One region of the Nonomuraea roseola genome, then DNA from elsewhere that is predicted to be linked to it. Evidence: riboswitches for the same ligand, from Rfam matches in the RefSeq annotation. Region 1 holds a riboswitch; the other holds the start of a gene.
What was found. A riboswitch is a leader RNA that binds a small molecule or an ion and turns the genes downstream of it on or off. The one in region 1 is predicted to bind cyclic di-AMP.
Positions count from the first base shown of each region.

Region 2: it holds a riboswitch for cyclic di-AMP, as region 1 does, so the genes downstream of both, ABFX55_RS22560 (CHAP domain-containing protein) here and ABFX55_RS12270 (C40 family peptidase) in region 1, are expected to answer to the same signal.

Region 1 covers NZ_BAAAXC010000012.1:42,339-46,067, forward strand. Annotated here, with positions in the region: gene ABFX55_RS12265 (LysR family transcriptional regulator) at 1-857, opposite strand, end outside; cyclic di-AMP (ydaO/yuaA leader) riboswitch at 1,202-1,344, shown strand; gene ABFX55_RS12270 (C40 family peptidase) at 1,478-1,948, shown strand; gene ABFX55_RS12275 (hypothetical protein) at 2,018-2,818, shown strand; gene ABFX55_RS12280 (M48 family metallopeptidase) at 2,815-3,729, shown strand, end outside.
Region 2 covers NZ_BAAAXC010000014.1:884,062-887,790, forward strand. Annotated here, with positions in the region: gene ABFX55_RS22550 (Gfo/Idh/MocA family protein) at 1-451, shown strand, start outside; gene ABFX55_RS22555 (SEL1-like repeat protein) at 432-893, opposite strand; cyclic di-AMP (ydaO/yuaA leader) riboswitch at 1,029-1,163, shown strand; gene ABFX55_RS22560 (CHAP domain-containing protein) at 1,181-1,888, shown strand; gene ABFX55_RS22565 (RNA 2'-phosphotransferase) at 2,139-2,678, opposite strand; gene ABFX55_RS22570 (WD40 repeat domain-containing protein) at 2,813-3,729, opposite strand, start outside.

The DNA of each region.
Region 1 (3,729 bases):
ACGTCCAGATAGGCGCTCACGGCGGGCGGGCGCCCGTCGGCGGGCAGGACGGCGGCGCTGATCCTTCTGGCGGGCAGCGCGGGCGATGGATGGGCCAGCCTGATGTCCGAGCGCACCGACCTGCCGGCGATCGACGGATAGAGCATCACGCCCACGCCCGCGGCCACCAGGCCCTGGCGGCCGTTCCAGTCGTCGCACAGGTGAGTGATCCTCGGCGGCCCTCCCATCGCGGCCGACAGTTCGGCCGACGGGCCGAGGCAGTCGGGGTGGGTGCCGTCGATCCAGTGCTCGGCGGCCAGGTCGGCCAGCCGTACCTGCTCCTGTGACGCGAGGGGATGGTCGGCGGGCAGGGCCACCATCGGCTCGTCGTCGAACAGGAAGAGCGTCTCGAGCCCGGGATCGGGGTCGGCGTCCCACGAGGTGACCAGCGCGACGTCGATCGCGCCTTCGAGCAGTCTCGCGTCGCCGCGCTCTCCCACGGTGAGTGAGAGCTCGACGTCGGGGTGGGTGGCGGTGAAGCGGCGGAAGCTCTCGGGGACGAACCTGGTGGCCGCGCTGGGGAAGGCCGCCACGCGCACCCTGCCGCTCTCGGCGGCGGCGAAGGCCCGCAGCCTGGTCTCGAACAGGCTCATCCCGTCGACCACGGCGGCGGCCTGCTCCATGGCGGCCAGACCCGCCTCCGTCGGCTGCACGCCTCTCGGGCGGCGGTGGAAGAGCCGGACGCCCGTGCGGCGCTCCAGGGTGGCGATCTGACGGGAGACCGCCGGCTGCGTCATCGACAGGGCCTCGGCGGCGGCGGAGAAGGAGCCGTGCCGTCCGACTTCGAGCAGGACGCGCAGGGACCACAGATCAAGCATGCGAGGAGCTTATGGCAGAGCAGCCAGACCCCTCATTCGGCTGATGTTACTGGTGTGACTGACGTGACAAATGGGACCTGACTGCGCTCGGTGACAGCAACTGTGAGGAGGGTCACAATTGTCGCTTGCAACGGTCCATGGAGCAGTGAATTGTCTCTTGACAACCACCCGTGGACGATCTTGACTCCTTTACTTCGACTTTGCCCGCTCTTGGCGGGCGGGGTACCTTCTCGCTTCGCGGCGACCAAGCCATGGCGCCCGCCACGTCCACCGGCCCTGTCAGCGGCCGGTGTGTACGCATAACGATCCGCTGGTCGCCGCGCCGAACCCCCAGATGAGCGTGCGCGGTCGACCCGCCGAATCCGTGCGGCATGGAGCACGGAGCCGGGGACCCGAGCACCTGGGGTGAGTCCGGCCTACGGGCCGGTAGGGCGACTTCCACGCCCGAACCCGTCAGCTAACCCGGTAGGCATTCGTGGAAGAGTCAAGGAGACGTTCTGTCCACCCCTGTTTACAAGACCCGTCTGTCCTGCCTTGCCCTGAGTGGCGTCATGGCCGCGATGGGAGGAGTCGTCCTCCACGCACCAGCCGCTCACGCGACCCCCATCGAGGCGAGCGCGGTGAAGACGGCCGCAGTGAAGATCGACGTCGCGCGGACGAGCGCGGCGAAGGCGAGCGCCGGCAAGGCGCGCGTCGTGTCGAAGTCGCAGGCGAAGGCGGCTCGGCAGAAGTTGAGGGCTACCAAGGCCGTCGGAGTGGCGAAGAAGCAGCTCGGCGACCCCTACCGCTACGGCGGGACGGGTCCAGGCTCCTTCGACTGCTCGGGTCTGGTGCAGTACGCATGGTCCAAGGCGGGGATCAGGATCCCGCGCGTGACGCACAGCCAGTACGCACGCATCAAGAAGAAGGTCTCCTGGCGCAGCCTCAAGCCCGGTGACCTGATGTTCTTCCGCGGCAAGGGCCATGTCGGCATGTACGTCGGCAAGGGCCGGATGATCCACTCACCCAGCTCGGGCAAGACGGTGCGGATCGAGAAGATCAGCGGCTGGCGCAAGGCCTCCTTCGCCGGCGCGGTCCGTCCCGGCGCGTAGGCGCACGCAGAGAGCCCCGTCCATTCCTCTGGGACGGGGCTCTCCGCCGTCCGGGCTAGCATCGCTGCCGTGGTGACCCGAAGAGCTGTGCTGACGGCCGCGCTGGCGTGGACGGTGCCGGGGTCGGCAGGCCCTCGCCTGCCGTCCGAGGCCCGTGGCCTGTGGGAGTCGGGCGTCACCTTCGCGTACGGCGCGCGCTCGCTCGCCGTCGGCCACCACGCCCCCGCCACGCTGCTTCGAGACCTCGCGGCGCGGGCCGACGCCGCCGGCCGCACGGTCTCGGCGGTGCTGCGGCGCCCCGTACGGCCGGTGGTCGTCGTGCCGGCGAGCACCGGGGAGGCGGCGGCGCTGGCCGGCACGGGCTCGCTCGAGGGGCTGGCCGCGCTGGCGTCGCGCGGAAGGGTGATCGTCGTCCCCGGCGCCTTCGCGCGGCTGACCCCCGTGGGACGCGACGTGGTTCTCGCCCACGAGCTCACCCACGTGGCAGCGGGCACGCACGGCCGTCCTGTGTGGCTGCGGGAGGGCTTCGCCGACTACGTCGGCTACCTCGGCTCGGGTCTGGAGGTCGGTGTCGCGGCCGCGGAGCTGGCCGAGGAGGTCGGCTCGGGACGGACGAGCGCCCGGCTGCCGGCCGACGGCGACTTCACGCCGGGCGCGCCCAGGCTCGCGCAGGTCTACCAGGAGTCGTGGCTGGCCTGCCGCCTGATCGCGGGCCGCTACGGCGAGCGGGCGCTGGTCGACCTCTACGATCGGGCTGCGGGGCGCGATCTCGCCGAGGCGCTGCGCCCTCTCGGCCTGTCGGTCCCCACGCTGACCGGCCTGTGGCGCGAGTATGTCCGGGACGAGCTGACTGCGGGGGGACACGGATGAGCTGGCTGGACCGTCGGGCGGGCATCGCGCTGGCGCTGCTGGGCGCGGCGATCGTCGCGGTGGTCGCGTTCACCACCCCGTGGGGGACGATGCGGGGCGCGCCCGCCGTGCCGCCCGACCCCTCACTCGACTTCACCGCCGCCGAGATCGCCCGTTCGCGCGCCTTCGACGCGGCCACCAGCGTGCCGTCCTACCTGTCGCTCGGCCTGACCGTGCTCTTCGCGGGCGTGCTGGTGGCCACGCCATGGGGCGCCCGCCTGCTGGCCAGGCTGAAGGGGCCGTGGTGGCTGCGCGTGCTGCTCGGCGTCGTCGTGCTCACGGCGGTGGTCGAGCTGCTGCGCTGGCCGCTCGGTGTCTGGTTCGAGGGCGAGCTGCGCGACTTCGGCCTGTCCACGCAGAACTGGGCGAGCTGGACGGGCGACAGACTGAAGTCCATCGGGGTGCGGACCGCGATCACAGCGATCATGGTGCTGGCCGTCGTCGCCCTTGCCCGCAGGTTCGCGCGCTGGTGGATTCCCGCCGCGGCCGGCGCCTTCATGCTCACCGTGGGCGCCTCCTTCGTCTATCCGGTCGTCTTCGAGCCGCTCTTCAACGACTTCAGGTCGATGCCGGCGGGACAGTTGCGCACCGACCTGCTGGAGCTGGCCGAGCGCGCCGACGTGCCCGTCGAGGACGTGCTGGTGGCCGACGCCTCCCGCAGGACCACCGCGCTGAACGCCTACGTCTCGGGCTTCGGGGCCACCCGGCGGATCGTCGTCTACGACACGCTGCTGGCCGCGCCGGAGAAGGAGGTGGAGCTGATCATCGCCCACGAGCTCGGGCACGCCAAGTACAACGACGTCCTGCACGGCACGCTCCTCGGCGCGCTCGGCGCGGGCTTCGGCGCGGTGCTGCTGTTCTGCGTGGCCCCG
Region 2 (3,729 bases), on a different contig from region 1:
GGTCCTGCTCGATCTGGGCATCTACCCCTTCGGACTGGCGCAGTTGCTGCTCGGCGAGCCCGCTGAGACGCATCTCACAGGATCGCTCGCTCCTTCGGGCGTCGACGCCGAGGTGGGGGCGCTGTTGACCTACGAGGGCGGGGCTCGCGCGCTGCTCGACACCTCGCTCATCAGCCCGCTGGCCAACACCGCGACGGTGGTGGGCACGGGGCTGCGCGCCGACATCGCCGCGCCGTTCTGGGCGCCCCAGCGCATCACGCTGTCGGGCCCCGGGTTCGAGACCGAGGAGCACGTGCTCGACCCCGCCCTGAACGGCTACGCGGGCGAGATCCGCGAGGTGCGCGAGGCCCTGGCGGAGGGCAGGACGGAGAGCGCGATCATGCCGCTGGACGAGAGCCTGGCGATGATGCGCATGCTGGAGGAGGCCAGGGTCAGGCTGGGTGCTCGCTGAGCGCCTCGAGGTTGGCGCGGGCCCTCGTGGCCGCCTCCTCGTGGCCGGAGCCGACGGCCATCAGGTAGTGGCCGCGGGCCCTCGCGCGGTGGCCCGCCCGGTCCTCCATCAGCCCGAGGTTGAACATCGCCCGGGGGGCGGCCTCCGGGTGGCCACTTTCCACCGCCTTTGCGTACCATTGGCGAGCGGCTTCGGCGTTGCCACAGCCCTCCTCGAGGACCCCGAGGTTGAACATCGCCCGGGGGGTGGCGGCCCTGCCGTACCAGTGCCGGGCCTCGTCGATCCGGCCGTCCTCATCCTCGATGAGGGCGAGGTTGAAGGCCGCTCTGCGGGCGGCCTCCTGGTGCCCTGACTCGATGGCCAGGAGATACCATCTTCGAGCTTCGCGTGGACGGCGTCCGTCCTCCTGCAGGCCGTGGTTGAACAGGTCCTGGGGCGACATGACCTGACCGTAGATGATCGCGGGACCTTTATCAATTTGTATCCAACTTGCCTCATGTATTACCTTGGGGTCACTCCAGGCATAAACCGGACGAACCGGACATTGCCTGACATTGCAAAACACTCACAGGTCCTATGCCTGTGACCGCTGAATCCGCACCATGCGGAACCGGGGACCCAATCCTTCTGGGGTGAATCGGCACACCGTGCCGTAGGGCAGCTTCACGTCCGAACCCGTCAGCTAACCCGGTAAGCGGCATGAAGCTGAGCAAGGAGACTCCCCTTTTCATGGCCAAGCACCGTCGTAGCCGTGCCCCCAAGATGACCTACGCCCACGCCGCCCTCGGCGCCGCGGTTCTCGCAGGCACTCTTGTTCCCACGCAGGCCGCCCAGGCCGACACCGCTCCCGCCCCCCAGGACAAGTCCCACGTGGCCGCCATGGCCGCGAAGACCGACGGCAAGCAGGCCGCCGTCAAGCAGCAGCAGCGCGTCCCCGCCATGCCGACCGCCAGCGCCGTCCTGGCCGAGGCGAAGAAGCAGATCGGCGTCAAGGAGAACTCCTCCGGCGGCGGCACCAAGTTCCAGCAGTGGTACGTCAACTCCCAGCGCGCCAAGGAGACCGTCGCCCGTGACGGCGGCAGCCCCCGTGCGTACGCCAACGCCGCGTGGTGCGCGATGTTCGTCTCCTGGGTCGGTGAGATGACCGGCGCCCGTCCCCAGGTCGGCTGGGACGCCTACACCGTCGCCCACGCCAAGTGGTTCAAGAACAACGAGCGCTGGGGCACCACTCCCAAGCCCGGCGCGGTCGTCTTCTTCTCCTGGAGCGGCAGCAAGAGCATCAGCTCCATCAACCACGTCGGTTTCGTGGAGAAGGACAACGGCAACGGCACGATCACCACGGTCGAGGGCAACACGGGAAACGGCGCCGTCGAGCAGCGTGTCCGTCCGAAGTCGCAGGTCGTCGGGTACGGCTACCCGCAGTACTCGGGCGCGTAGTCCCCTCGCGATTCCCCAGCCCCGGTCTCCGGGTGCGCCTGCCTGTCTCCTGACCGGCGGATGGCACCCGGGGGACCGGGGCGGATCGCGTTCCGGGTGACGATCCCTCCGACGCTCTCACCCGTCCACGGTCCCCGCGTCGACCTGTCATCCCCCTTCCGGGGCAAGCCCCTGCCCCCCGCCAACCCGTCACGCTCCCCTGGGGATCCCCCATCCCGCCCCGGCCGGGAAACCGTCACATCCGGCGGTGTCAGCCGGGGAAGCGGAGGAACGCCGGCGGGACGGCTGCCACCAGCCACACCCCGTTGGCGCTGACCCTGAACTCGTGTCCGCCCGCGTGCATCTCCCCCGCCGCGACGACCAGCACCACGGGAACCCCCCGCCTCGCGCCGACCCGCACGGCCGTGTCCCTGTCGGCCGACAGGTGGACGTGCTGCCTCGACATCGGCAGCAGCCCCGACGCCTTGATGGCGCCGAGGCTGCGAGGGACGGTCCCGTGGTAAAGAATCTCCGGAGGCTCGACGGCCTCCAGCCCGAGATCGACCGCCACCGAGTGCCCCTGGCTCGCCCTGATCTGGTCACCCTCGATGGCGTACCGCTGCTTGTCGTTGTCCGACACCACCAGGGAGAGCTCCTCCCTGGTGATGGGGAAGCCGTGGCGGGCCGCCGCCTCCAGCAGATCGTCGATCGGGACCCAGCCCTGCGCGTCCAGCGTGATCCCGATCGCGCCCGGATCGTGGCGCAGGTGCCTGGCGAGGTACTTCGAGATCCGCACGGTCCGGTCCTTCATGCAGGCATTGTGCCGCAGGGCGGCCGGAACCTTCTGCGGATTCACATCCGCGAGCCCACCGCCCTCCTGCCGTCCGGCGACGGGGGAAGGCCCGCGGCGCCACACCTTCAGCGCGCCGCGGGCAGGGGGACCGCTCAGCCGCCGCAGGCGGCGAAGACGAACGTGTCCTTCAGCATCGAGTAGCTGTCACGGACGCGCGTCGCCCCCGACGTCACGTCGTGCTGCATCACCGTCATCCTGGTCGCCTTGCCCTCCGGGTACTGCGAGACGTGCAGGGTGACCTGGTTGTCGCCCGTCCAGTCCAGCTTGTGGACCGTCCCCTCCTTGGGCAGCTTGATCAGGTGGCTGCTGACCATCTGGTCGGAGTGCAGGTCGTACAGCGCGACCTTCGACCCCGCCACATGCACCGCGATGGTCCTGCCGTCGGCGCTGAGCGCGTAGGGGCCGTTGCTGGAAACCAGCTGCGGCGGCGTGCCCGACAGCAGCCGCCTGCCCGCCAGGTCGAAGACGTGCATCTCCATCACAGACTCGTCGCCGTCGGCGCTGGTCAGGACCTTGTCTCCATCGCCGCTGAAGCCGATGAAGTTCTGGTACCTGGGCAGCGTCCCCAGCTTGTTCCCCGTCGCCGTGTCGAACAGCCGCACCCTGGACGTGACGACCGCGAGCCGCGCGCCGTCGTCGGAGAGCTGGAGCACCACGTCGTACTGGTTGGTCCTGGGCGGCAGCGCGTCCTTCGGCAGCAGGGTGACGCCCCCGTGCACGGTGCGGACGGCCAGCCTGCCGTCCTTCCTGAAGTAGGCGACCTTCTGCCCGTCGCCGGAGACGGCCAGCGGCGCCACCGCGTAGTCGACCTCCTTGCCGTTCGCGCCGACCGCCCGTAGCTGGGCGTCCTTGAGCAGCGTGACCTTGCCTTCGTGGCTGACCAGCCGCCAGGTGCCGCACGGGACGGTGGCGCCGTCCTTCTTCACGCAGCCCTTCGCGGAGGCGTAGCGGATCGCGCCGTGCCCTGGGTCGGCCAGCGCCGTGCCCGGCAGCCCGAGCATCGCCAGTG